Regions from separate parts of the Stenotrophomonas sp. STEN020 genome, predicted to be linked through region 2. Evidence: riboswitches for the same ligand, from Rfam matches in the RefSeq annotation. Region 2 holds a riboswitch; the other holds the start of a gene.

Region 1 (14,427 bases), on a different contig from region 2:
GCTTCACCGCTGGAGGTTTCATTGCCATGGACGCTGTAACCCAGCCAAGCCACCGCCGGAGCATCGGCGCCGGGTAGCGGTTGTGCAGGATCGATCAACGCTTGTCGTTGCGCGGCGATCTCGGTGCTGCGCGCGTGGTTGCGGGGCGAAGTGATGGTGACCAACAGCAGCGGGCGCTGCTCGTAACTCTGGCCAATGACCTCCACCTTGACCTTGTCCGAAACGCGCGCCAGTTCGTTGAAGTAAGCCACCAGCTGATCATGGCGGGTGTAGTGGCTGCCGATCTCGTAGCCGAGGAACTGCTGCGGCGATGGCACCTTCGCATCGAACTGTTGCGCGTTGGGGAAGTAATAGCTGTTCTGGGCGTAGGCCGGCGACAGGCTGACAAGTGTTGCGAGCAACAGAACTGGCAGCACACGTGAAAAGCGGAACGACATGGGTGTAGCACTCCCCTATTGCATGAACGTTGTTGCGAATAATTGCTGGCAGCACGACCTGTAGTGCCGAGCCATGCTCGGCAAGAGCTTCACCGGCAAAGCTCCAGCGCGGCAAAGCTGCCCTCACCCAAACCCCTCTCCCGTGAACGGGAGAGGGGCTAAAGCACCGCGGGCTTTCAATCAGAAGCGGTAATCAAAGCCCAGCGTGTAATAGCGCCCACGCAGGTCGTACTGACTGAAGTCATACGGTGCACGCACACCCGGGAAGGTTGCGTCGTACGGCGGCTGGCGATCGCCGATGTTCTGCACCTTTGCGTACACGGTCAGCTTGTCGATGCCGGTGTAACCCAGGTAAAGATCGAACTGGCTGTAGCTGGCAACCTGCTTCTGCACCGCCTTTGCCGCCGCGCTGCCTTGCTGGTCATAGCTGCTGGTGTAGTACCAGGTCAGCGCGGTGCGCCAATCACCCAAAGCCCAGTCCAACGTGGTGGTGGCCTTGGTGTCCGGCAACGATGGGCCGAGGTTGGAACCGGCGTAATCCACCAGCGGGCCTCCCACAACCTGCGGGCGCTTGTAGTCGATGACGTAGGTCAGCGCTGAGGACAGGCCGAAGTCACCTGCGCTGGCCGTCTGCCAGCGCTGGCGCAATTCGATGTCGATGCCGGAAGTCTCCAGCTCGCTCAGGTTCTGGTAACGGTTGTAGACCGCCAACAACTTGCCGCGAGAATCACGCAGCACATTGGCCGGGTCGTTCTCCTGCACCAGCGTGGTGGTGTTGCCGGTGCCGATCAGGTTGTCCAGCTTGATCCGGTAGTAGTCGACGCTCAGGTTGGTGTTCTGCCACGGCGACAGCACGAAGCCGGCATTGAAGCTGCGGGTACGTTCCGGGTCGAGGTTGGTATTGCCGACGGTGAAGAAAGTCGGGTTCTGGCGCGAACCCGGCACGTCCGGATCATGCGGATCCACCACCGAGCCATAGGCGATGCTGGTGGATGCAGAGTTCTCCGACAGCGATGGCGCACGGAAGCCACGCGAGGCAGCTGCACGTACCAGCAACCAATCCAGCGGCTGCCAGCGCAAGCCGAGCTTGGGCGAGAACGCATTGCCGAAATCACTGTAGTGATCAGCACGTGCCGCGGCCTGCAGCTCCAGCGTGCTGTGCAGCGGCACGCTCACTTCCGCATAAGCCGCGCTGACCTGGCGCTGGCCGTGCACTTCCGCAATCGCAGGGCGCACCTGCAGGCCTGCATCGATCTGCCAGGGATTGTCGGAGTCGAGCTTTTCCTGCCGCCATTCGGCACCGGCGGCAAAGCCAATCTCGCCCGCCCAGGTTTCACCCAAAGTACCGGACACCTTGGCGTCCACACCCTTCAGTACCGACTCGGCCGGGCGCAGCGTGCTCAGGCCGATCGCAGCCAGCACCGCAGGATCGGTCGCAGACGGCTTGAGCAGGTTGTAGCTGCCCGTGGCCAGCGCGTCATACAGCGACCAACGGTTGGCAAAACCACCGGAGACGGTTTCGCGCTGCTTGCTGGCTGCCTGGAACGCACCCAGCTCCCAATCCCACTTCTCGGTCTGCCCGCGCAGGCCGAGCACACCACGATAGGAGCGCGAACGGTTGGTCTTGATGGTGCCGCCAAGGTTGAAGAAGGTGTATTCGATCGGCACGTCCACGCCGTACGGGTTGTACGGGTTGGCTGCCGGCAGCGTCGAGCGCACCGGCTCGGCCAGACCGGTATCGGCGTTGAGCGCGAAGCGGCCGCTTTCCAGGGTGAAGAACGGGCTGGAGCCGAACCACGACACACCCTTGATGTCGCTGTAGATCACATCGGCGAAGGCTTCCACCGAGTCATTGATGCGCAGCGTGCCATTGACGTAAGCCTGCCAACGCTTGGTCGACGGGATCAGCGTGGTGTACGGCGCTTGGTTGAAGGCACAGGTATCACCAGCCAAGCCGTCGATCGGACCGCTCGCAGTGAGTACGGTGCCTTCCGGGCAGTTGCCCGCTGCGTCGAGCATCGGCACCGATTTGCCGCCAATCAGGAAGCGCGCGCCCTTGGCCGACCAACCATTCCAACGACCACCGGCCTTGTCGGTATAGATGCCCGAGCGGGTCAGATCGCGCTGATCCTGATCGAGACGGTCGCGGTTATAGCCTTCCAGCGACACCAGGATGTTGTAGCCATCGCGGTCCAGGTCGCCGATACCGCCGACGAACTTGAGGTTCTGCTGATCCAGCCCACCGGCTTCGGAGGTGCCGCCACTGACGCCGACTTCGGCACCTTCAAAATTCTGCCGGGTGATGATGTTGACCACGCCGGCGACTGCGTCGGAGCCGTATACCGCCGAGGCGCCGTCCTTCAGTACTTCGATGCGCTCTACCGCTACCAGCGGCAGCGCGTTGAGGTCGACGAAGGTGTCCGACAGGCCACCGGATGGGAAGCCGTAGTTGGCCAGACGGCGACCATTGAGCAGCACCAGCGTGTTCTTCTGCGACAGGCCGCGCAGGCCGATGCCGGCCGAGCCCGAGGCCCAACCGCTGTTGCTGGTTTCGTTGCTGGCGTTGCCGGTGTTGGCGGAGATCGAACGCAGCAGGTCAGCCACACTGGCCTTGCCGGTCTGCTCCAGTTGCTGGCGTTCGATCACCTGCACCGGGTTGGCGGTTTCAGTATCGGTGCGCTTGATGTTGGAGCCGGTGACACGGACCGCATCGAGGGTCTTGCTGCCATCGGCAGCGGTTTCAGCCAGGGCGAGGGAGGGAGCAGCGATGGCAGTGGCCACCGCGAAGGCGAGCAAGGAACGAGTAGGCATGGAATCCGGGGAGAGGTGAATGACAACCCCTGCAGTACCTCATGACAGTCAAATGTCCGGCCAATCACTTTGTTGCATTCGCACATAACCATCCGTTACATCGCTTCATCAGGATGGATATGAAAATATGACTGGCATCACTGGCGCATACGCGCAGCGACGGCGGCACCCTACAATTGCGCCCATGGATATTTTCAAGGTTTTCACCCTCGAAGCCGCGCACCGGCTGCCCAACGTCCCGGTCGGCCACAAGTGCTCGCGCCTGCACGGCCACTCGTTCCGAGTGGAACTGCGGGTCAGCGGCGAACCCGGCCCTGAGACCGGCTGGATCATGGACTTCAGCGAGCTGAAGGCCGCCTTCCAGCCGCTCTACGACCAGCTCGACCACAACTACCTCAACGACATCCCCGGCCTGGAAAACCCCACCAGCGAACGCCTGGCGATCTGGATCTGGGAAAAGCTGAAGCCGGCACTGCCACTGCTCAGCGAAGTGGTCGTACATGAGACCTGCACCTCCGGCTGCAGCTACAAGGGCGACAAAGCCGCCTGACAGCGGCCCTGTAGTGCCGAGCCATGCTCGGCAGAAGCTTTACCGGGAATGCCTCAGCCGAGCATGGCTCGGCTCTACAACGCCTTCCCGACCACGCAGCGGCATTTGTTGGAGTGGCGTAAGCCGCGAAGCCGGCCGTGCATGAAGCCTAAAAGCCAACCCCTCCCCAGCCCTCCCCTTGCCTTCGGCAAAGGGAGGGAGCGGTAGTGCCGAGCCATGCTCGGCAGAAGCTTTACCGGTAATCCCTCAGCCGAGCACGGCTCGGCGCTACAGGGACAGACTCTGAACAGTTCAGAATTTAATGTTGCACTGCGCAAAATCCAAGCTATGCTGCAACGCAACAAGACCCACCAGATCACCTTGATGTCCGCTCAGTTCAACGACTTCAGCAGTTACACCCAGCAGCTCGCCGCTGCCGCCAATCGTGCCAATCGGCTCGCCTTGGAAAATGCTGAAAGCGTGTTTGGCGTGCAACTGCGCGCGTTCGAGCGCAACACCACCGCTGCGGCTGGCTTCTTCGGCGAACTGGCCCAGGCCGGTGCGCAGGCGGATCTGCAGGCGCTGCTGCCCAAGGGCATGCAGCTGGCGCGCGAAAACATCGAACGGCTGGCCAATGCCAACCAGGAAGTGGTCGGGCTCAGCCTGAAGACCAGCGAGGCATTGAGCGCACTGGTGCGCCAACCGTTCGCTGCCAAGCCCGCCAAGGCTGAGCGCAAAACCGACTGATACCCAGACAACAGAATTTGCGCGGTCCCTCCCCCGCGCAATCCCAGACCCGGTAGCTCCCTCCCGCTGCCGGGTCTTTTTTTTCCTGCGATCCAGCATTCCATTGCCGATGGCTGCGTTCGGCGGCAGCGGCTGGCAAACTCGACGACCACGCAGCGGCTAGACTCTCCTGATGTTCAACACCGACACCCTCACCGGCAGCAAGCCGGAACAATACGCCCAGCTGCTGGCCCAGGCCCGCGCGCTCGTCCATGGCGAAGCGGACCGTATTGCCAACGCCGCCAATCTGTCGGCACTGGTCTACCACGCACTACCGCAGCTCAACTGGGTGGGTTTCTACTTCTACGACGGCAAGGAGCTGGTGGTTGGCCCGTTCCAGGGCCTGCCCGCCTGCGTGCGCATTCCGCTGTCCAAGGGCGTGTGTGGCGCCGCTGCCAGCAGCCGCCAGACCCAGCGCATCGAGGATGTGGATGCGTTCCCCGGCCATATCGCCTGCGACTCGGCCTCACGCTCGGAGCTGGTGGTGCCCTTGGTCCACAACGGCACATTGATCGGCGTATTCGATATCGACAGTCCAGTGATCGCGCGTTTCGATGCCGATGACCAGCTGGGGCTGGAAGCCATCGCACAGGTGTTTGTCGAGGCGCTGCAATGAGCGCACCCAAGCTGCGCAACATCGGCCCCAAGAGTGCAGCCTGGCTGCGTCAGGTCGGTTTGCGCAGCGAGCAGGACCTGAGCGCGATCGGCCCGGTTGCAGCGTTCATGAAGGTACGCCGCGCCGGCTTCAAGCCCAGTCTCAACCTGCTGTATTCGCTGGAAGGTGCGCTGGTCGGCTGCCATTGGCAGGAGATACCCGAAGCACGCCGCCAGCAGCTGGTCGCCGAGTATGAAATCGCCGTTGGCGCCCTGCCTACTGGACGCGCAGGGCAACAGGCCGGGCCGGTGCATGAAACGCATATGCAGGCCGAAGCCGACGAAGAAGAAAACAGCGAGATTCGCTTCGAGGACTGAAGCCCGCCCGGTACTTTTGTGGGAGCGGCGTCAGCCGCGAAGCTGGCCATTTTTCTGGATTGCGTAGTGCACGATTCCGGATGCGACTGTGGCTTCGCGGCTTACGCCGCTCCTACAAACCCGGCGGCGAGCGGTGCGAGGACTACCAGGGTCAGCAGCAGCAAGGTCTCCACCACTTCCACGCTGGCGCCGAGCCCATCACCCGAGATGCCGCCGAGCTTGCGCTTCCACCACAGTGCGACCAGCGGCACCAGCAGCAGTGCAAGCAACAACGGCCAGGCGACAAACACGCTGATAGCAGCCAACAACGCAGCCCACAACCACATCGCCGCCGGTCGCAGCTGCCAGGAAAAGCGCTCACCCAAACCATCGCCATGCAGCGACGGTATGCGCTGGCTCCACCACAAGGTGCCCCAACGCGCCCACGCCGGCACCAGCACGATGCCGAACCACAGCGGGCCCACCGCAAGCTCGGTCAGCAACACGAACTTGAGCAGCAGCTGCATGATCAGCGTGACCACGCCGAACACGCCCATATGCGGGTCTTTGAGTACTTCCAGAAAGCGCTGCGGGTTGCGATGTGCCGCGCCAAAGGCATCGGCAACATCGCCCAGGCCATCCAGATGCAAGGCGCCGGTCACCCACACCCAGACCAGCAAGGTCAATGCGCCGGCCAACCATGGACGATCAGCCAAACCATACAACGGTAGCGCCAGCAGCACGCCGATGATGATGCCAACCAAGGGGTAGTACACCGCCGACCTGCTCAGGTCTTCCTGGCGGAAGTCACGCACCTGCGGTGTCGGCAGCCGGGTCAGGAATTGAATGGCAAGGATCAGGCGGCGTCCGATCATGGTTGTCGCAACTCCAGCAGTTCACCCCACAACTGCCCGTCTTCGCCACGCTCCACGCGCAGGCGCACACGGGTGCCGTAATCGATGCGCATCGCCCATAGCGAGGACAGGCTCATGCCGCAGACCCGCGACACCACCAGCCGCAACACGCCGGCATGGCTGACCACTAGTACTGGCTGGCCGTCGCCATCGTCTTCGTCCACCAGCCGGTGCAGCTGTTCTTCCACGCGCGCCTGGAACTGCTGCCAGGACTCGCCATTGGGCGGCACCACGTCATGCGGCTCGCTATAGAACCCGGCCAATTGCTCGGCCGGCAGTTCGTCGAAATGCAGCCCGTCCCAGTCGCCGAAGTCGAGCTCGGCCCAATCCGGATGGATCTCGCAGAACTGGTTGCTGCCGGCTACCAGCGCATGCGCGGTATCCAGCGCGCGCCGACGCGGCGATGTGATCACCCGGCTCCAGCCGATGCCGGCATGGCAACGGTACAAGGCGTCCATCGCGCCTTCGATCAAGGGTGGATCGGTACGACCGTCCAGATGACCTGCACGTCCAGTCGAGGCATGCCTCAGCAGATCAAGAATCATCGGCCGCCACCGCGATCAGCAACCGCTGCTTCGGCAAATGTCGCCATGCTGTTGTGCAGGGCACAGGCCATGCGCACCAATGGCAACGCAAGCGCAGCACCGGAGCCCTCGCCAAGACGCAGGTCCAACGACAGCAACGGCTGCGCCTGCAGTGTTTCCAACAGGCGGATATGACCGCGCTCGGCCGATTGATGCGAGAACAGCAGCCACGGCCGCAGACTCGGGTTGATACGTACTGCGGCCAATGCCGCAGCAGAGACGATGAAGCCATCCACCAGCACCGGAATACGGCGCTGCGCAGCGGCAATCATCGCCGCGCTGATCGCTGCGATCTCCAATCCACCCACACGCTGCAATGCTTCGCAACCGGGCGATTCGGCCGTATCGATCAGTTCGCCGTGCAGGCTCAACGCGCGTGCGATGAGATTCTTCTTCTGCACCATGCGCACTGCGTCCAAGCCGGTACCGGCGCCGACCAGCTCGTCCAGCGGCAACGGGCCAAGCACAGCGGCGATGGCACTAGCGGCGGTGGTGTTGCCGATGCCCATCTCGCCGAACACCAGAAGATCGGCACCGTCGGCGCAGGCGGCGTCCACCGCACGGCGACCGGCATCGAAGGCAGCATCCAGATCGGCAGCCGACATCGCCTGGGCGGTGCTGAAGTCAGCAGTGCCGTGCAACGTCTTGGCACTGACCACACCGGCAATCGGCGCGGTGGCGCGGCTGCCCACATCCCATAGGTGCAGCGGCAGGCCCAGTTCGCGCGCCAGCACCGCAATGGCAGCACCACCGCTGGCGAAGTTATGCAGCATCTGCACCGTCACTTCCGCCGGGTAGGCCGATACGCCCTGCGCGGTCACGCCGTGATCGCCAGCGAACACCACCACCGGCACACGTTGCGCCACCGGCTGATCCACGCCTTGCAGCGCGGCCAACTCAACGGCCAAGGTCTCCAAGCGACCCAGAGCGCCTTCCGGCTTGGTCAGCTGGCGCTGGCGCAGCAGGGCACGCTGCCGGTATTCCTGCGAAGGCTGGCCGCAGGCCTGCCCGTACCATGTTTCTGTCACGACACTTCCGATACTGCGTTTGCAGCGCGCATTCTAGCCATTCAGCAACAGTGCTGCGCATGAGCTGCTTCGGCAGTCACTGCTCAAACCCAACTCGACCAACACGTAGCCCGTGTAAGCGCAGCGCTCCCGGGGAATGCGATTGCAGCATTGATGCGGGCTGCAGCGCCCTGCACTTCCCGGGTTCGCTGCGCTTGCCCAGGTTGCTTTGCACCTTGGCTACAAACGCAACGGTACGGCCGCCGTTACCGCCCATTCCGGCAACGCTGCCAGCAATGGCATAGAATGCGCGCACTTTCAGGTGACCGCCCGGCATTGCTGGTCGGTTGAAACGGGAAGCCGGTGCCGCACACTGCTAGAGCTCGCTCCAGCGTGTCGCCATTCCGGCACTGCCCCCGCAACGGTAAGCAGGACAAGTCCAGACATGGCGCCACTGTGCACGGCACGGGAAGGCGTCTGGACGGAAGCGGCACACGCCGCCTCGCCTGCGAGTCCGGAGACCGGCCCGAAAGCTGACTGGTTGCGATGCGGAGGGCATGGCGGCGGCTGTAGCGCCGTGTGCGCCGCCTCCGTCTTCTCCCTCTTCTGGCAGCCTCCCCCATCCGCCTGCGCGGGAGCGTGCAGGCCCAGGAGCTTCCATGAAACTGTCTTACCACACCCTTTCGCTCGCCCTTGCCCTGGCATTGCCGGGCGTTGCCGCTGCACAGAACGCACCGACCGAGCTGGACGACGTCACCGTCACCGCGACCCGCACCCCGATCTCGATCGAGAACAGCGTGGTGCCGGTGCAGGTCATCGACCGTGCGCAGATCGACCGCAGCCAGGCCAGCTCGCTGCAGGACCTGCTGCGCGGCCGTGCGGGCCTGGACATCAACAACTCCGGTGGCATGGGCAAGCTGACCTCGCTGTTCATGCGCGGCACCAGCTCCAGCCAGGTGCTGGTGCTGGTGGATGGTGTGCGTATCGGCTCGGCAACCAGTGGCATGCCGCCGCTGCAGGAACTGCCGATCGACCAGATCGAGCGCATTGAAATCGTGCGCGGCCCGCGCTCGAGCCTGTACGGCTCCGAGGCCATTGGCGGCGTGATCCAGATATTCACCCGCAACGCCGGCAAGGGCCTGCAGCAGAACCTGGCGATCACCGCCGGTAGCAACAACCTGCGTCAGGTCAGCGCCGGCTTCAGCAACCGCGGCGAGCGCGGCTGGATCTCGGCCCAGGGCGGCTACCAGGAGACCGATGGCATCAACGCCTGCCGCGGTTTCTACGACGCAACGACCTGGGCCGGTGCCGGCTGCTTCACCAACGAACCGGACCGTGACGGTTACCGCAACACCTCCATCAATGTCCGCGGCGGCTATGCCCTGACCGAGACGCTGAGCCTGGAAGGCCACGTGCTCAATGCCAACAGCCGCAACCAGTTTGATGGCAGCACCAGCAATGAATCGGACAACCGCCAGCAGGTGATCGGCAGCAAGCTGAAGTGGGTGCACAGCGACGCCTTCCAGCTGACCGCACTGGTTGGCCGCAACAACGAGCAGGCCGATGGCTACCTTGCCAGCAACGGCAACCGCAGCTTCGTCAGCACCCTGGACAGCCGCCGTGACACCGCCAGCGTGCAAGGTGACTTCCTGTTCGCCGAAGGCCAGCAACTCAGCGCCGGCGCCGACTGGCAAAAGGACAAGGTCACCGGCACCACGGCCTACATCACCGACAGCCGCGACAACACCGGCGTGTTCGCCGAGTACCAGGGACAGTTCGGCGCACATACGCTGCAGGCCAGCGTGCGCAATGACGACAACGAACAGTTCGGTAGCCACACCACCGGCAGCCTTGGCTACGGCTTTGCCTTTGGCAACGGCTTCCGCCTGACCGCCAATGCCGGCACCGGCTTCAAGGCACCGACCTTCAATGATCTGTACTACCCGTGCTCGCCGTGGGGCTGCTACAACAACGCCGAGCTGAAGCCGGAGAAGTCCAAGAGCCTGAACATCGGCATCGCGCAGTATGCCGACGCCTGGAACTGGACCTTCAATGCCTATGAAACCCGCATTGACCAGCTGATTGCACTGGACAGCACCTTCACCCCGTACAACATCGCCGAGGCCCGCATCCGTGGTGCCGAGCTGACCGGCTATCTGTCGCTGGCCGGCTTCGACATCAACGCCCAGGCCAGCTTCACCGACCCGCGCGACCACATTGCCAGTGCGGCTACCTACGACAACCTGCTGCCGCGTCGGGCACGCACCAGCGGCCGTCTGGACGTGGACAAGCGCTTTGGCCCGCTGCGTCTGGGCGTGACCGCTGCCGGCAGCGGCCACCGCTTCGACGATGCCGCCAACAGCGTGCGTCTGGCCGGCTACGGCACCATGGATGTGCGCGTTGAATACGCCATCAACGATGCCTGGAGCCTGCAGGCCAAGGCCGCCAACGTATTCGACCGCGAGTACGAAACCGTTGCCTGGTACAACCAGCCGGGCCGCGAGTACCAGCTGACCCTGCGTTACAACAGCAAGGCCAACTGAGTCAGCGAAGCCGCAGCACTGCTGCGGTTTCCAGCAGCGCGAGAACAAGCAGGGCCGACGGTCATCCCGTCGGCCCTGCTCTTTATGCAGTCGCCAAAGATCGTTACAGCTTCATGCGTACGCCGATGTTGAAGGTACGGCCGAGCACGTCATACACCGCTGCCTGGTAGCCGGTCTGATTGAAACCGGCACCGCCTGCCTCGGCACCCGGCACCCGTGGCGGCGCGCGATCAAACACATTGTTCATGCCACCGAACACACTGAATTTCGGCGTGAGCTGATAGCTGGCGTAAAAGTCGCTGTAGAAGGTATTGCCGGCCCACTCACGCTCGTAGCTTGCGGTAGAGGTATTGCTGCCACGCATCTTCGATACGTGCCGCAGGGTCCAGTAGAAACTGGCCTTGGGATTGGACCAACCGGTACGTACCGTGCCCTTCCACTTCGGCGTGCCCCACAGCGTCAGGTAATCCCATTCGTCGTCTGGATTCAACGGGTCGGCGACAAACTTGCGTTCCAGGGTCCGGCCGTAGCTGAGGTCCACCAGGATGCGGCCCGCATTGGAATTGGCTACACCTCCCAGGTCGTAGTACCAGTTGGCATTGATGTCCACGCCACGGGCGATGCTCTGCGACAGGTTCAACTGTTGCACGGCGACTTCTACGATGTCGCCGGCCGAGTCACGGGTGACCAGATCGCAGAAAGTATTGTTCAGGCTGGCCTGGTCGACGCAGCGGTTGAGGATGGTCTGGTAGTCCAGGGTGGAGATCACCCCGCGCAGGTCGATCTTGTAGTAATCGGCGGACACGGTCAGGTTGGAGATGAAGCGCGGCCGCAGCACCACGCCGAAAGTGGTGGTCTTGGCGGTCTCAGGCTTCAGCTTGACGTTGCCCGAGTAGACGATGTCCTTCCACTGCCAGTAGTTGCCAACGCTGGTATCGCTGGGGCTGATGGCCGCGCAATTGCCCGCCGTGTAGCTGGTGGTACTGGTGCGGTTGGCCAACGCATAGTCGTTGCAGGGATCGTAGATCCATGCCGACGACACGCTGCCCGCCGTGTACAGCTCACCGATATTGGGCGCACGGATCGCCTTGCCATAGGTACCACGCAGCGTGATGTCGTCGATCGGCGCCCACTCCAGACCAACTTTCGTCGTCGTGGTGCGGCCGGCGGTGCTGTAGTCCGACACACGTCCAGCGAGCTCCAGCGACAGGCGCTCGGCGCCGGTCACGCCTGACAGCAACGGCAGGCTCAACTCGCTGAAGATTTCCTTGACGCTGAACTCGCCGGTCAGGCTGCTTTGGGTGGTGCCAAGGCTGGGGTCATAGGCCGGGTTGGTCGGGTCGTACTGGGCGATAGTGCCGATCTCGTTGCGCTCCTTGCGGTACTCCGCGCCCACCACGATCTTGGCTTCACCACCGGGCAGGTCGAACAGGCCGCCGGAGGCATAGGCCGATGCAACTTTCTGGGTCAGCGTGGTGGTCGACCAGTCGGTGTCATAGGTCAGCCAGTCGACCATCTCCGAGGTCAGACGCTTGAACGGATTGATCGCCACACAGCCGGCCGGGCCATCCCAACAGATCGGGTTACCGGCACCATCCACATAGGAATTCAGGCCCGACAGCAAGCGGTCATAGGAGCCTGCGTTGAGTTCGCGGGTGCGCTGGCGGCTGCGGCCGTAGGAGTAGTAAGCCTCGTAGTTCCAGCTGCGGCCGAAGAAGTCGAAATAGCCTTCCGCACCCACGGTTGCCTGCAGCAACTTGCGATCGGTCTGCTGGCGCATATGCCCCAGCTCTTCATCGAAGTGGCGACCGAAAGCGATGCCATTGGTGAATGCACCACCGTTGGCGGTGATCATTTCCTGGGTGATGAAGGGGCTGTAGTACGGCACCACTTCGCTGCCACCCGACCCGTAGGTGCTGAGCGAGCGCCAGGACGCTTCGGACTGGCTCTGCGAATAGTTGACCGTGCCAACCAGGCGCAGCGCATCGTTGACGTCGAAATCCAGCGTCGAACGCACGGTCTGGCGATCCGATGGCGTCACCAGGTACCAGGAATCGTAGCGGCCGCCAAACTCGCCGCCATCGGTGGTGCCTTGCTGCAGCACGTTGAAGCCTGAGCTCAGGTTGGTCAGCCCGCCCGGGCCAAGTCGTGAGTGGCGCAGCGAGCCGTCCGGATTGAAGGTGTACAGGCAGTTGGCGGCATTGGCCACCGTGCAGTTGCCCAGCGACACGGTTGCATTGGGCGAGTTGTAGACGTTGCGACTGTTGTCCAGGATCACGTACGGATCGGTGCTCTTGGCACGGGCGTAATACGGATAGCCGTTGGCGGTCCAGGGACGGTCCTGGCCCCGCACGGTGCCGGAGTTCTCTTCCCAGAAGCCGTACAGGGTGAAGTTACCGCGGTTGTCGGCGAAGTTCTTGCCGAACAGAACGTCACCGGTATAGGTCGGCATGTCGCCGCGCGAGGAATCAGCGTAGCGGACGCTGGCTTCAAGGCCTTCGTAGTCGCGCTTGAGGACGAAGTTGACCACACCGTTGACGGCATCGGCGCCATACAGCGCGGAGGCGCCACCGGTGACCACGTCCACACGCTCGATCATGCTTGCCGGCAGTGCGCTTACGTCCACACCAGCGGTGCCGGGGATCGACGCAACTTGCCGGCGCCCATCCACCAGCGTCAGCGTGCGCTGCACGCCCATGCCACGCAGGTCCAGTGCACTGACGCCGACGTTGCCGGTCTGGTTGGCGGTCTGGCTGGTCTGGGTCGCAGCAAAGCTCGGCAGCTGGTTCACCAGATCGCCGATCTGGGTGTAGCCGGAGGCCTGGATTTTTTCCGCACTGATTGCCGTCACCGGCGCCGGGCCCTCGAAGCCCGGCTCACGACGGATGCGCGAGCCGGTCACGATCACGGTATCGAGATTCTTCGCTTCGGTGCCAGCAGGCTGTTCCTTCGCGGCCTCCCCGGCAGCATCCTGCGCCCAGGCCGAGCCCATGGAGGTAGCACACAGCGCAATAGCAACAGCGACTGCCAATTGGCCACGCCGGCGACACGGCAAGCGCTTGGCGGGATCGTTCGTTTTCATTTACTTCCCCTCGAATATGAAATGTCCAACGAAAATTCAGCAATCAACAACATCTGCCTCTGACCACCCGCCCAGCGCCTCGCCTTGATTGAAATACGGCTTCAGCAACAGCTGCAGGTCTACGACGCGCACCGCCGCTGAACCGCTTCGCGAAGACTTCGACCATTTCTCGCGCACACACCAACCAACCTCGGCGCGGGCAAGCGCGAAGGTCGACAGCAGATGGAGCAGTCACGATCCTGATGGCCGCGAACGCGGCCGGACCGAAGGCAAAACACCCGCACACAAACCGACACCGGATCCGGCATCACGCACGCCATTTCTGGCAGACACGCACTACCTTGGCATAACCGGCCCAGGTTTTTAGATCCGCCTAATACCAGCCCCAAGACGGGTATTGACGCGCGCCTTCCCGCTGATCAACGGGAAGGGCATTAAAAAGCAACGCAACCCGTAACAAGTGCAACCATTTGATTTGTATACATACGTAAGAACGAAAGAAGTCCATGACCGTACATTTCGGGTTCAATACTCCACCGGACCCAGTGCTGTGCGCTAGGTGTATCTTTACTTGCACGATGCGGATTTCAGCATACTAATACTGCTTGAGAGACGGCCGCCGCGATGGCAGGGTGTGCGCTCTGCAACGGAGAGCAACGTCATGGCTGTGACCCTGTCGCCACAGGTGTTGGTGCGCATGTTTGATCCACTTCCCGACGTTGTGTTCTTCATCAAGGACACCGAATGTCGCTACACGCACGTCAACCAGACCTTGATGCAACG
Region 2 (14,427 bases):
CCGGCCAAGGCCAGGAAGGCCACCAGGCCCACCGAGGCAGCCAGCAGCTGGCGGGCCTGCAAAGAGCGGGGCCGCCAACGCTTCAATAGCCACTGACGGCCCGTCATGACGCTACGCCCCTACGGGGCTCAGCCCTCGTTGCGCGGAATCGCGAAACGGTAACCGCGGCCACGCACGGTTTCGATCGGCTTCAATTCGCCATCCGGATCGAGCTTCTTGCGCAGGCGGCCGATGAACACTTCCAGCACGTTGGAGTCGCGGTCGAAGTCCTGCTGGTAGATGTGCTCGGTCAGGTCGGCCTTGGAGACCAACTCACCGGCATGCATCATCAGGTACTCCAGCACCTTGTACTCGTAGCTGGTCAGGTCGACATTGCTGCCGGCCACGCTCACCGTCTGTGCGGCCAGATCCAACGCCACCGGGCCACATTCCAGGGTCGGCTTGGACCAGCCAGCGGCACGGCGCAGCAGCGCGTTGACGCGAGCCAACAGCTCTTCGACGTGGAACGGCTTGACCAGATAGTCGTCAGCGCCCTGCTTCAGGCCCTCGACCTTGTCCTGCCAGCTGGAACGTGCGGTCAGGATCAGCACCGGGAATTTCTTGCCCTCGTCACGCAGCGCGCGGATCAGCTCCATGCCCGACATCTTGGGCAGGCCCAGATCGATGATGCCCACGTCGAACGGCACTTCGCGGCCCATATACAGGCCTTCTTCGCCATCCTGAGCGGCATCCACGGCGAAACCTTCGCGCTTGAGGCGTGCCGCAAGGGTTTCCCGCAGCGGGGCTTCGTCTTCAACCAGAAGGATACGCATGAACTCTCCCTAGTACTTTGGGCCGGCCTGGCGGCCAGCGTGTGTATTCAAAAACCACAACCACTATCGCTGTTCAGGAGTTATCGCCGCGTGGTGGCAGCTCCGCCCGCTGGTCGCGCGGGTGGTCTCGTGAAGGCGCAGGGTCGTCCATGTAGCGTACGCGCCCACGGTCATCCATGTATTTGACACGGTTGATGTCGCGGCCGTCGTACGGCACGCGCTCGGCACCAAGAATGCGCCCACCGGTCTCGCGTTGCACGCGCCGCACGGCGTCGGACAACGAGCGGTCTGTACCCGCCTGGCGGCCGGCACGGGCAACGCGCTCACCACCCTCAACACCACGGGCGTTGTCGCCCCGCGACTGCTGCGGCTGCTGCGCCGACGCCACGACCACGCCCGGACCGGCCACGACCAAGGTGGCAATCAGGGCGACCAGCAGACGACGACGGGAAAGCGAATGCATGGGACAGATCCTAGCGGACGGCGAGGCAACGTTCAAAATTCGTAAACCACGGACCGGGAAAATTTTCCGGAGAGCTTACGAAATTGAGCCAAATTCTTGATTTTTAGGGGTGAATCCGATCTGAACCCGGCCCCGGCTCGACGCACTCGTTCAGCAAGCTGACCGGACAAATACCGAATAACCGCCCCAGCAGACGCTTCACGCAACCCGTTCTGCCTGCCGACGGGTGACCTGCAGTGCCTGTTCGACCAAGCCCCAATCAGCGCCGGGCCGGTGTGCGCCCTCGCTGAGCACCTGACGGAAGCCACGCCCACCCGGCTGCCCATGGAACAGGCCAAGCAGGTGCCGGGTGATGTGTTTCAGGGCCAGACCGGCGGCCAGCTGCGCTTCCACATAGGGGCGCATCGCGACCAGCAGCTCCTCGCGCCCGCGCAGCGGCTGCCCGGTCTGGGCACAGTCCAGCGCATGCAACACATAAGGGTCGTGGTACGCAGCCCGGCCGAGCATTACCCCGTCCAGGTGCTGCATATGCTGCTGGGCGGCCTCGACTGTGGCGATGCCGCCATTGATCACCAACAGCAGCGTCGGTCGCTCGCGCTTGAGCTGGTAGGCCCATTCGTAGCGCAGCGGCGGAATCTCGCGGTTCTCCTTGGGTGACAGGCCTTTGAGCCAGGCATTACGGGCGTGCACCACCACCATTGCCGCACCGGCCTGTACCTGCCGGTCCACAAAACCGGCAAACACGTCGTAGTCCTTGTCCTCGTCCACACCCAGGCGGCATTTGACCGTGATCGGGATATCCACTGCGGTCACCATCGCCGCGACGCATTCAGCAACCAATTCAGGTTCGCGCATCAGGCAGGCGCCAAAACGCCCGGCCTGGACCCGGTCCGACGGACAGCCACAGTTGAGGTTGACCTCGTCATAGCCCCAATCGGCGGCGATACGCGCGGCCTGCGCTAGGGCAGCCGGATCGCTGCCACCCAGCTGCAGCGCCAGCGGCTGCTCGACCGGATTGAAGCCGATCAGGCGCTCGCGGTCGCCATGGATCACCGCATTGGCATGCACCATCTCGGTGTACAGCCGCGCACCCGGCGCCAGCAGCCGGTGGAATACCCGGCAATGCCTGTCGGTCCAGTCCATCATCGGGGCGACGGACAGACGCAGGGAGTCGGCGTAGCGGGTGTTTTGAGGCAGGGAAGGCATGCAGCGCGAGGTCTTGTGATGCGTGGATCGGCTATTTTCGCCCAAGTCCCGGCTTCACGCTGGCATATCGGTGCTGGCTTTCAGCTTGCGACCGGGTTTGTGTGCGGCCGTCTGGCTGCAAGTGGCGCCCAAAGCGGGCGGATCACAGCAGCACGGAAGCTCGGACAGGCCGCCGCGATCCAACTGGATCAGGGCTGTCCAAGGCAAACACCGGGGCGTTGATCAGGGCAGATCCGGCATCAGCAACAACAACGCCAGCCACAGTACCTTGCAGGCCACGTGCAGGACTTGGTCCACGTTGTAGCTGATGCGGTGACCGCACTTGAGATCATCGATCAGCATGTGGCTCAGAGTTTCCAGCACCCCAAGCACGATGCTGCCGGTGATCCAGCCCACCGCGCCACCATGGATGACTCCATGCGCAGCCAGTGCCTGGTACCACGGCACATCGGGCACCGGCGCATGCCGGTTCTTGGCGCGTGACAAAAATTCGCCCTGCAAGGGGTAGTCGGCCACTGCATGGGCGACGATCAACAACAAAAACATCTGGAGCAGCGCGTAGTGGGCCATCTGTTGTTTGAGTTGGGACGTGGATCGGAGTCTGGCACCACTCGGGGCACTGGTGCGATGTGTGCTGCACAAACATCCGGGGAAGTTACACCCGACAACGCGCAAACCCGTCACTCGAACAATGGCCCGCCCGCGGTCGCCACCAGATCGGCCTGCCGGCACGCTCCCCGCGTGCCCACCGCAGCCCCAATCTTCAGCACTCCCGCCCCCTTTGGCTCGTTGCTCCCTGTTCCTTGTGCTTGTTGCCTTGGCGCCTGCCATATGGACCTGGGTCGATATGGCAGGCCCAGTCTAGATCGGTGACGTAAGAGTCCGGTGACGTAAGAACTGCGCCGCTAGAATTGGCGAACACTTCTTCGAGTACCGTCATGAACGCCTATGCACTGCTGGCCTGTGCCATCGCCCTGGAAGTGCTCGCCACCTCACTGCTCAAGGCTTCTGATGGCATGAGCCGACTATGTGGCCAACCGTTGGTGCCTTGGCCGGTTACAGCGTGTGCTTCTGGTTGCTGGCGTTGGTGATGAAAATCATCCCTACCGGTATCGCCTATGCGATCTGGTCCGGTGTCGGCATTGTGCTGATATCCCTGATCGGCTTGTTCGTGTTCAAGCAGAAGCTAGATGCGGCGGCCATCGTCGGTATCGGCCTGATCTGCGCCGGAGTACTGGTGATCAACCTGTTCTCACGCTCGTCGGCGCATTGAGCTGGCGCGGCTCCGGCGGGGATCACTGGTAAGGCCCCTGCCGAGCATGGCTCGGCACTACCGCTTTTGCCCCCTCCCTTTTGCGTAGCAAAGGGGAGGGCTGGGGAGGGGTGACTTGGCTCTTGCCTGCTTCGCGGCTTACGCCGCTCCTACATGTCCGCTGGGAAAGCCCCTGCCGAGCATGGCTCGGCACTACGTGGCATTGATCGGCACTGCCTTAAACTGTGCGTCCCCCGCGTCAGGAAGTTGTCGATGTACGGAACAGACGTTGCGCTGCTGGTTATCGATCTACAACCGGATTTCATGCCCGGCGGTGCCCTGCCCTGCCAGCACGGTGACGCCATCGTGCCCGGCATCGCTGCACTGCTGGATGCGCGTCACTATCAAACCGTGGTTGCCACCCAGGATTGGCATCCGGCCGATCACGCCTCGTTCGCCAGCCAGCACGCTGGGCGCAAGCCGTTCGACTCCATCGAACTGCATGGCCAACCGCAAACACTGTGGCCGGACCACTGCGTGCAAGGCACTGCCGGTGCGACGCTGGATGCACGCGTTGAGTGGAAGCATGCCGACCTGATCCTGCGCAAAGGCAGCCAGCGCGAAGTGGACTCCTATAGCGCGTTCCGCGAGAACATCGGCCCGCAAGCCACCCGAGCGCCAACCGGCCTGGCAGGCTGGCTGCATGAGCGTGGTATCCGTGAAGTCCACGTCTGCGGACTGGCACGTGACTACTGCGTGTTGTGGAGCGCGCAGGACGCCGCCATCAGCGGTTTTGCCGTGCGCTTCCTTTGGGACCTGACCCGTCCGGTATCGGCAGCCAACGATGCCGCCACCCGCATCGCCTTGAACGAATGCGGGATTCATATCGGCTGATTCAGGTCAGCGGAACACCACGGTGCGATGTCCATTGAGCAGGATGCGATGCTCGACATGGCGACGCACCGCACGCGCAAGCACCTGCGATTCCGTATCACTGCCCAGCTGCACCAGGTCACGCGGCGTCATCGCATGATCCACGCGCGCCACGTCCTGCTCGATGATCGGGCCTTCGTCCAGATCCGAGGTTACGTAGTGCGCGGTGGCGCCGATGATCTTGACCCCACGCGCATGCGCCTGGTGGTACGGCTGCGCGCCCTTGAAGCTGGGCAAGAAGCTGTGGTGGATGTTGATCGCACGACCGGACAGCGCCTGGCATAGTCGCGGCGACAGTATCTGCATGTAACGCGCCAGCACCACCAGATCGATGCGCTCGCGCTCGACCAGGTCGACGATCTGCTGTTCCTGCTGCTCGCGGTTATCGGCGTCCACCGGCAGGTGATGGAATGGCACGTTGTAGGAACCAGCCAACCCGGCGAAGTCATTGTGGTTGGAGGCAACCGCAGCGATATCCACCTTCAGCTGACGGCTATGGGTGCGGAACAGCAGGTCATTGAGGCAATGGCCTTGCTTGCTGACCAGCACCAGCAAGCGCGCGCGGCGGCGCGCATCGTGCAGCTCCCATTCCATCGCGAACTCTTCGCCCAAGCCCTGCAGACGCGCACGTACCGCCGGCTCGTCACCGGCCTTGTGCATGTCGAAGTGAACGCGCAGGAAGAAGCGGCCGCTTTCGTCGTCACCAAACTGCTGCGCATCGAGGATGTTGCAGCCGGCTTCGAACAGCAGGCCGGACACGCGATAGACAATGCCGGTGCGGTCCGGGCAGGAAAGGGTCAGGATGAAATCAGGACGCATGGCCAACAACATTTATCAGCGGGGTCGTGGAAAGTAACCGTTCCAGTCGATTCCCGGCAAAAACAGTTGCAGCTGACACGGTTTGCTAGCCGTGCATGTTCAGCCTGCGCGTACGGTCAGCCCCGCCAGCCGCTCCGCCAATGACCGCACCTGAGCTCCAGCGGCTGCGTGCCGCTGGAGCCTGCCACACCAGGTTCAAGCTTGACCGGCGAGCTTGAATAGACCGCGCGCCTCATGCGGCTCGCTGCGCAGATACTGCGGCGCAACCGTCACCTGCGCACCCAGCGCTGCCGCTGCATGCCACGGCCAACGCGGGTCGTACAGAATGCCGCGGGCGATACCAATCGCATCGGCCTTGCCTTCAAGCAGAATTTCCTCGGCATGCGCAGGCTCGGTGATCAGGCCCACCGCGATCACCGGCGTGCCGATCTCCGCCTTGATCGCCGCCGCCTGCGGCAGCTGGTAGCCGGGTCCGACCGGAATCTGCTGGCGTGGGTCCAGCCCGCCACTGGAGACATGCAGGAAATCATTGCCACGTGCCTCCAGCGCCTTGGCCAGCACGATGCTCTGGGCAACATCCCAACCGCCCTCCACCCAATCGGTGGCGGAGATGCGTACGCCCAGTGCAACGCTACTCGGCACCACAGCGCGCACGGCATCGAATACACGCAGCAACAAGCGCATGCGGTTCTCCAACGAACCGCCGTAAGCATCATCGCGCTGGTTGCTATGCGGCGACAGGAACTGATGCAGCAGGTAACCATGCGCGGCATGCAGCTCGATCAGCTCCAGACCGAGCCGCACCGCGCGCTTGGCGGCAGCAACAAAGTCGTCGACCACCGCATCGATGCCAGCGTCATCCAATGCTTCCGGAATGGGATCACCGCCCTTGAACGGCAATGCAGACGGTGCCAGCACCTGCCAGCCGTGCTCCTGTTCCGGCGCGATCGCGCCACCGCCATCCCAAGGGCGCGCAGTGGATGCCTTGCGCCCGGCATGCGCCAGCTGCACGCCGATCGGCATGCTCGACCAGCGCCGTGCCGAGGCCAGCACCTTGCACAAGGCAGCTTCAGTAGCGTCGTCCCAGAGCCCGAGATCGGCCCAGCTGATGCGAGCACGTGGCTCGACCGCAGTGGCTTCGATGATCAACAGGCCGGCGCCGGACTGCGCCAACTGGCCCAGGTGGATCGTATGCCAATCGGTGGCCTGCCCATCCTGCGCCGAGTACTGGCACATCGGCGCGATGACGATGCGGTTGGCAAGAGACAGCGGACCTAGCGACAGCGGTGAGAAAAGCGTGCTCACGTGGGAGACGTCCATCAACAGTGGGGGCGCTCATTGCACGCCGTAGCCGGTCTTGATTCAACCAGCGTGATGGATCACTGCGTCTTGGTACCGTCCAACAGGAAGGCAAGTGCCTGGGCGCAGAGCATTTCCACCTTCAACGACAGCAGGTGATCGGCACGAGTGCGGCCGAGATTGACCGCGGCTATCGGCAAACCGGCCTTGGCAGCAGCATCGACGAAACGGAAACCCGAATACACCATCAGCGACGAACCCAGCACCAGTACCGCGTCGGAACGCTGCAGGTGCTCATGCACGGCAGCGACACGATCGCGCGGCACGTTCTCGCCGAAGAACACTACATCCGGCTTCAACACGCCGCCACATGCGTCGCAGGCAGGCACGCTGAACGCGGAGAAGTCGGCTTCCAGATCGGCGTCACCATCGGGCGCGATGCCCGCTTCCAGCACGTCCCAGCCGGGGTTGGCGCGCAGCAGGCGTTGTTGCAGCAGCTCACGCGGGCTGCGTGCTTCGCAACCCATGCAGCGCACCTGATCCAGACGGCCATGCAGGTCGATCACAGTCTGGCTGCCGGCAGCCTGATGCAGACAGTCCACGTTCTGGGTCAACAGCAGCTCGATGCGACCATCGGCTTCCAACGCCGCCAGCGCATGGTGCGTGCCATTGGGCAGTGCGCGGCCGAAGCGCGGCCAGCCCAGCAGGCTGCGCGCCCAGTAGCGCTTGCGCGTTGCCTCCTCGCCCATGAACGCCTGATAGGTCACCGGCGGCGTGCGCTTCCATTGGCCATCGCTGTCGCGGTAGTCGGGAATACCGGAATCGGTGCTGCAGCCGGCGCCGGTGACTACAAACAGACGCCGGTGACCGGCAATGAACTGCGGCAGCTCGGTAATGACTGCCGGTGATAAGCGCCCAGCCTGTGCCGGTGAAGTGGTCATCGCCGTACGGCTCAGGCCTGCGTCGGCAGCGCCGGCACGGTGGTCGGATGACCTTCGCCATCCAGCGCGATCATCACGAAGGTGCCTTTGGTGCAGAGCTCTCGTGCGCCGTTGTGCAGGTCTTCGGCAATCAGCTCGACTTCCACATGCATCGAGCTGCGGCCAACCTTGACCACCCGGCCGATGGTTTCCACCATTTGCCCGATACGGATCGGCAGCTTGAAATCGACCTGGTCCGAGCGTGCGGTGACCACGGTGCAACGCGAATAACGGGCAGCGGCAAGAAAGGCCGCCTTGTCCATCCACGCCAGTGCCTGGCCGCCGAACAGCGTGCCCATATGGTTGGTGTGGTTGGGGAATACGATTTCCGCCATGCGGACTTCGACCGGCGGATTGGTTTCGACGATGGGGGTCATGGAGGCATCACCTGTAAGTTGGCGCCGATGATACGCCCGCGAAGCTGTGCAGCCGGTGAGTGCTCTGCCCCCTCCCTTCGGCGCAGCCGAGGGGAGGGCTGGGGAGGGGTGCCTTTGCTGTTGCTGTTGCCGGTGGTTTCCGCAAAAAACTGCAATCGGGCGCTACGTGTAGAGCCCGAAGTACCCCTCCCCAACCCTCCCCTTCACCTGCGGTGAAAGGGAGGGAGACAAGCACCCCTCCCCTGCGCTTCGCGCAAGGGAGGGAGTCGATCAGAACGCCATATCAAACGCCACTTCACCCTGCACGCCCACCTGGTAGGCGGAGGCGCGGCGCTCGAAGAAGTTGGTCAGTTCCTGCACGTCCTGCAATTCCATGAACGGCAGCGGGTTACGCACGTTGTACTTCTTGGCCATGCCCAGCTTCAGGAAATGGTTGTCGGCGCAGTGCTGCAGGTACTCGCGCATGTCGCGGGTGGAGATACCTGCGACGCCACCGGACAGCACGTCCTCGGCGAACTGCACTTCGCACTCGATGGCCTCTTCCAGCATCTGGTAGACCTCCTGCTCCATCTTCGCGTCGAACAGATCGGGTTCTTCAGCGCGGATCTTGCGCACGCACTCGAACGCGAACTCCATGTGGCAGCTCTCGTCGCGGAACACCCAGTTGGTGCCCGACGCCAGGCCCGGCAGCAGGCCACGCGAACGGAAGTAATACACGTAGGCAAACGCGGCAAAGAAGAACAGGCCTTCGATGCAGGCAGCGAAGCAGATCTGGTTGAGCAGGAACTGGCGGCGGTCGTCGCGGGTTTCCAGGCGCTTGGTTTCCTGCAGCGCATCGATCCACTTGAAGCAGAACGCCGCCTTCTTCTTGATCGAGTCGATGTTCTCGACCGCGGCGAAGGCCTTGAAGCGCTCTTCCGGATCCGGCAGGTAGTTGTCCAGCAGGGTCAGGTAGAACTGCACGTGCAGCGCTTCTTCATACAGCTGGCGCGACAGGTACATGCGCGCTTCCGGTGCGTTGAGGTGCTGGTACAGGTTCAGCACCAGGTTGTTCGACACGATCGAGTCGCCGGTGGCGAAGAACGCGACCAGGCGATGGATCAGGTGCTGGTCGGCCGGCGACATCTTCTGGTGCAGGTCGGTGATGTCGATCTGGAAATTGATCTCCTCCACCGTCCAGGTGTTCTTGATGGCGTTGCGGTACATCTCGTAGAAGTCCGGGTAACGCATCGGACGCAGGGTCAGCTCGAAGCCGGGATCGAGCAGCATTTGACGGGATTCATTGGACATGGGGGTTTCTCCTTTCCCTTCTCCCTGCGGGAGAAGAGCCTGTCCCCGCGAAGGCGGGGATGCCCCGAAGGGGCGGATGAGGGTTGGTTGTTGAAGGTTTGGGTCTGCTTGCTTTCAGAGCGCCCTCACCCCAACCCCTCTCCCGCGGGCGGGAGAGGGGCTTATGCAGTGCTTACTGGCAGGCTTCGCAGGCTTCCGGGTTTTCCAGTGAGCAGGCCACGGCTTCCACCGGGGTGTAGCTGCTGACCGTGGTCTTGGCGATCTTGGTGGCCGGACGCGAACGCAGGTAATACGTGGTCTTGATGCCCTGCTTCCAGGCGTACATGTACATGGACGACATCGCGCCGATGTTCGGGCTTTCCATGAACAGGTTGAGCGAGGCGGACTGGTCGATATAGGCACCGCGTGCGGCGGCCATGTCGATCAGCGAACGCATCGGCAGTTCCCATGCAGTGCGGTAGATGTGGCGCAGGGTTTCCGGGATCTGCGGCAGGCTCTGGATGGAACCGTCGGCCAGCTTGATCGCATCGCGCACTTCCGGCGTCCACAGGCCCAGTTGCTTCAGCTCGGCCACCAGATGGCGGTTGATCTGCAGGAAGTCGCCCGACAGGGTCTCGCGCTTGAACAGGTTGGACACCTGCGGCTCGACGCACTCATAGCAACCGGCGATCGAGGCGATGGTCGCGGTCGGCGCGATCGCGATGATCAGCGAGTTGCGCAGGCCGTGCTGCTTGATGCGCTCACGCAGTGCATCCCAACGCTCGACGTCGTCCGGCACCACGTTCCACGCATCGAACTGCAGCTCGCCGTGGGCAGCGCGGGTGTCGTTGAACGAGGGGTGCTTGCCGCGTTCCTGGGCCAGTTCGCAGGACACTTCCAGCGCGTGGAAATAGATGGCTTCGGCGATCTTGGTCGACAGCGCGCGTGCTTCGGCAGAGTCGAATGCCATGCGCTTGCGGAAGAACACGTCCTGCAGGCCCATGCAGCCCAGGCCGACCGGGCGCCAGCGTAGGTTGCCGCGGCGTGCGGTTTCGATCGGGTAGAAGTTCAGGTCGATGACGCGGTCAAGCTGGCGCACGGCCAGACGCACGGTCTCGGCCAGCTTCTCGAAATCGAAATCGCCATGCGCGTCGAGGTGGTTGCCGAGGTTGATCGAGCCCAGGTTGCAGACCGCGGTCTCGTCGTTGGAGGTGATCTCCAGGATCTCGGTGCACAGGTTGGACAGATGGATCACGTTGCCGGCGCGCAGGGTCTGGTTGCTGGCCAGGTTGCACTTGTCCTTGAACGTCATCCAACCGTTACCGGTCTCGGCCAGGGTGCGCATCATCCGCGAGTACAGCTTGCGTGCCGACACCGTCTTGCGCGCCTTGCCCTGGGTTTCCGCCTGCACATAGGCCTGCTCGAAGGCCGGGCCGAACAGGTCGGTCAGCTCCGGCACCACGCGCGGATCGAACAGCGACCATTCCTGGTCGGCTTCGACGCGCTGCATGAACAGGTCCGGCACCCAGTTGGCCAGGTTGAGGTTGTGGGTACGGCGCGAGTCGTCACCGGCGTTGTCGCGCAGTTCGAGGAAGTCCTCGATGTCGGCATGCCAGGTTTCCAGATACACGCAGGCCGCGCCCTTGCGCTTGCCGCCCTGGTTGACCGCAGCCACCGAGGAATCCAGCGTCTTCAGCCACGGCACGATGCCATTGGAGTGACCGTTGGTCGACTTGATCAGCGAGCCGCGCGAACGCACGCGGGTATAGCTGACACCGATGCCGCCGCTGAACTTGGACAGCTGGGCGATATCGGCATAGCGGTCGTAAATGGATTCCAGCGAATCCTGCGGCGAGTCCAGCAGGAAGCACGAGGACAGCTGCTCGTGGCTGGTGCCGGCATTGAACAGGGTCGGGCTGGACGGCAGGTAATCCAGGCTGCCCAGGCGCTGGTACAGCGCCAGGGCTTCGGGCACGTCCTCGCTCAGCGCGCTGGCAATGCGCAGGAAGAACTGCTGCGGGGTCTCGATGACCTTGCGCGAATGCGGATGCCGCAGCAGGTAGCGGTCATACATGGTGCGCAGGCCGAAGTAATCGAAGTTCAGGTCGTAGCCCGGATCGATCGCATCGTTGAGCTTGCGTGCGTTCACCTGCACGAAGTTGAGCAGGCGATCGTTGATCAGGCCGACTTCGTGGCCACGGCCAACCGACTGCGAGAACGCATGGATTTCCTGGCCGGAGACTTCCTTGCCGATGAAGTTGGCCAGCAGGCGCGCGGCCAGGCGGCCGTACTCGGGCTCTTCACCGATCAGCAGGGCGGCGGTACGGATCGACAGCTCATCCAGTTCCTGGGTGCTGGCGCCGTTGTACAGGCCGGAGATGGTGCGCGTGGCCACCCGCATCGGGTCCACCGCGTGCAGGCCTTCGCAGCAACGCTGGATGGCGCGGACAATCTTGTTGAGGTCTACCGGCTCGGTGCTGCCATTGCGCTTGGTCACGCTCATGGCGGTGGCGGTCGGCGGCGGGGTCAGTTCAAAACCGGCTTCAGCCGGAGCGACGTCAGTATGAGTGGCAGTCACGACGATGGTGTCCTTGCAAACGTTATGCACGCAGCTCCTGCCCGCGCAGGAAGCAGAGCCGGTACGGAACCGCGAGCATGGAAGGACGGCGTCGCAGCAGCCGCGACAGCGCACGACCAAGAGTCGGCAGCAGCCACAGCACCACGTCACCAGCCGTCTTCCCCTCGAAGACACCGCAGCCGGCACCACGCGGTGTGCATCGCGTGGCTGTCGGCAGGTCTTCGGACTCATGGGCAGGAAGGCGGGGGCCTTCTCCTACTCCGCCGCTTCCCAAGGCGTTTGCCTCAGTGCTGTTGGCGGGGTCGTTCCCAATTACCGCTGCGGGGCAGTGCCGGACTAGCCTTGAAGGCATCACCAGCTTCCCTATTAATCCGACGGAAAAATCCCGCCAGAACCGACGGAGCACAAGATAGTGGGGGTGTATGACAGGGTCAACACCAAATCTAGTATTTCTTTGCCAAGCCTTGCGGCACAAGGCTTGGACTGTCTGCCGCCCCGGCCGGACACTGCAACCTGCTGGAACGGAGTGCGCAGTCAAGCCTTTTGCAGAGTTTTTTTGTAGGGAAACCACCTGTCTTGATTACGTAAATTTCTGATGAAATTTACGGGTATGACTTCCGGCCGGCGCCGCCCTTGCCGCGAACCGCCAAGCTGGCCGCACCCTCCCGCCACGAGCTCCCCGCCATGCGCCTGCCGCCCATCGCCACTTCGTTGGCCCTGCTGCTACCGCTGGCGGCCATGGCCGCACCGGTCAAGGCGCCGGAGCTTTCCGCCGATCAATGCGGCGTGTCCACCGACTACGACGTGCTGGTCGACGGCGGCGGCATCTGGCTGCGCCGCGATACGCTGCCGATGCGCGAGATCGTGTTCCACGACGGCCAGCTGAGCATAGACAACCGCATGCAGACGGTATCGCCCGCCGATGCACAACGCCTGCGCGCACTGGAGAACGGCGTGCGCCAGCTGATGCCGGCGGTCACCGGCATCGCCAACGAGTCGGTTGGCATCAGCTTCGACACACTGGACTCGGTTTACGAAGGCCTGACCGGCAACGCCAACTCGCGCAAGGTCCGCAAGTTGCGCAAGGAGGCCGAACGCTTTGTCGAGCAGACAATCGGCCGCGGCCGCTGGGAGCAGGAATTGTTCAATGAAGGGTTCGAAACCCGGGTGCAGGATGCTGCCGAAAGCCTGAGCGGCTCCATCGCGCGCAGCATGCTATGGGCGGTATTTACCGGTGGCGAGGACAAACTGGATGCGCGCGCAGACAAACTAGATGCCGAACTTGAGCAGCGCCTGGAAGGGCGCGCTGCCGCCCTGGAGCAGCACGCGCGGTCGTTGTGCACGCAGGTACAGGCACTGGACCGCTTGCAGTCGGCATTGGAGTTCCGTCTTGATGGCCAGCCGCTGCAGATGATGCGTGTGAACGGAGATGGCGCGACGATGGCGGCGCGCGAGCACGGCCAGGACAACAGCATCCCGCTGCCAGCGAGGTAAAACCCGCTTTTGGTAGTGCCGCGACCAGCTCGGGACCGACACAAACAGCTAGAGCCCCCACCCACACTCGGGGGGCGCCCCCGCGCCCCCCGCGCGGCCGCCCCCCCCCCCCCACCCCCCCCCCCCCCCCCCCCCCCCCCCCCCACTACAGGGCTTGGCTTTGTAGGAGCGGCGTGCGCCGCGAAGCTGGCAATGGACGAACGACCCCAAAGCTTACCCCTCCCCAACCCTCCCCTTGCCTGCGGCAAAGGGAGGGGGCAGAAGCTCATCCCTTCGGCAACTGCGCCAGCTCCTCGCGCACCAGCTTCACCACCAGCTTGTCCAAGGTATCGACCGAATAGTTTTCAACTTCGTGCACAGTCTCGCTGCCGGGGCCGCTGGAAGGATCACGGGCATCCTTATAGGTAAGGAAGATGAAACGCCCGCCGGTGTACTGCGCGATCTGCCGCTGCGCGATCTCACCGGTGGTGTCCTGGCCGGATGCCGCCACGCTCAATACCTTGATGCCCTTGCCCAGCGCCGCCAGCATGGTCTGCTCGTAACGCGGCTGCGGGTAATCCATGTGCGGCGGCGCATCGGCCAGTGACACCAGCAGGCGAGTGGTCGAGGCACCGCGCCAGTTCATCGCCTGCACCGCATGGTCGAAGGCCTCGTTCATTGCTTCCGGGTAATCGCCGCCACCATTGGCCTGCACGCCATTCAGCACTTTCTGGAAGCCAGCAACGTTGTCGCTCAGGTCCCAGCCACGCACAAAGTATTCGTCGCCGCGGTCGCGGTAGGTCACCAGTCCCAGGCAGATGTCCGGGTTGGACGGCAGCTGGGCGATGTCGCGCACGATGCCCTGCAGCGAGTCGCGCAGCTTGTCGATTTCATCGGCCATCGAACCGGTGGCATCGACCATGAACACCAGGTCGAGCTTGGCGCGCGCCGGCAGCGGCGCATCGG

The links. A riboswitch is a leader RNA that binds a small molecule or an ion and turns the genes downstream of it on or off. The one in region 2 is predicted to bind cobalamin.
Region 1: linked by a shared signal. The riboswitch ahead of btuB (TonB-dependent vitamin B12 receptor) and the one ahead of ACVOLZ_RS04015 (ribonucleoside-diphosphate reductase subunit alpha) in region 2 are both predicted to bind cobalamin.

The regions. Positions count from the first base shown of each region.
Region 1 covers NZ_JBRREI010000050.1:17,062-31,488, reverse strand. The annotation lists gene ACVOLZ_RS17590 (M14 family zinc carboxypeptidase) at 1-437, opposite strand, end outside; gene ACVOLZ_RS17585 (TonB-dependent receptor) at 618-3,248, opposite strand; gene queD (6-carboxytetrahydropterin synthase QueD) at 3,433-3,798, shown strand; gene ACVOLZ_RS17575 (phasin family protein) at 4,162-4,524, shown strand; gene ACVOLZ_RS17570 (GAF domain-containing protein) at 4,697-5,179, shown strand; gene ACVOLZ_RS17565 (TfoX/Sxy family protein) at 5,176-5,535, shown strand; gene cobS (adenosylcobinamide-GDP ribazoletransferase) at 5,637-6,389, opposite strand; gene ACVOLZ_RS17555 (histidine phosphatase family protein) at 6,386-6,973, opposite strand; gene cobT (nicotinate-nucleotide--dimethylbenzimidazole phosphoribosyltransferase) at 6,970-8,040, opposite strand; cobalamin riboswitch at 8,323-8,563, shown strand; gene btuB (TonB-dependent vitamin B12 receptor) at 8,679-10,562, shown strand; gene ACVOLZ_RS17540 (TonB-dependent receptor domain-containing protein) at 10,666-13,644, opposite strand; gene ACVOLZ_RS17535 (AraC family transcriptional regulator) at 14,306-14,427, shown strand, end outside.
Region 2 covers NZ_JBRREI010000005.1:115,106-129,532, forward strand. The annotation lists gene ACVOLZ_RS03955 (ATP-binding protein) at 1-107, opposite strand, end outside; gene ACVOLZ_RS03960 (response regulator transcription factor) at 129-812, opposite strand; gene ACVOLZ_RS03965 (PepSY domain-containing protein) at 886-1,275, opposite strand; gene dusA (tRNA dihydrouridine(20/20a) synthase DusA) at 1,474-2,481, opposite strand; gene ACVOLZ_RS03975 (DUF3307 domain-containing protein) at 2,704-3,051, opposite strand; partial or broken gene ACVOLZ_RS03980 (SMR family transporter) at 3,420-3,754, shown strand; gene pncA (bifunctional nicotinamidase/pyrazinamidase) at 4,007-4,627, shown strand; gene purU (formyltetrahydrofolate deformylase) at 4,634-5,485, opposite strand; gene ACVOLZ_RS03995 (NADH:flavin oxidoreductase/NADH oxidase) at 5,681-6,790, opposite strand; gene ACVOLZ_RS04000 (NAD-dependent protein deacetylase) at 6,865-7,725, opposite strand; gene ACVOLZ_RS04005 (acyl-CoA thioesterase) at 7,737-8,141, opposite strand; gene ACVOLZ_RS04010 (ribonucleotide-diphosphate reductase subunit beta) at 8,412-9,431, opposite strand; gene ACVOLZ_RS04015 (ribonucleoside-diphosphate reductase subunit alpha) at 9,604-11,913, opposite strand; cobalamin riboswitch at 12,185-12,402, opposite strand; gene ACVOLZ_RS04020 (DUF2884 family protein) at 12,673-13,482, shown strand; gene ACVOLZ_RS04025 (VWA domain-containing protein) at 13,748-14,427, opposite strand, start outside.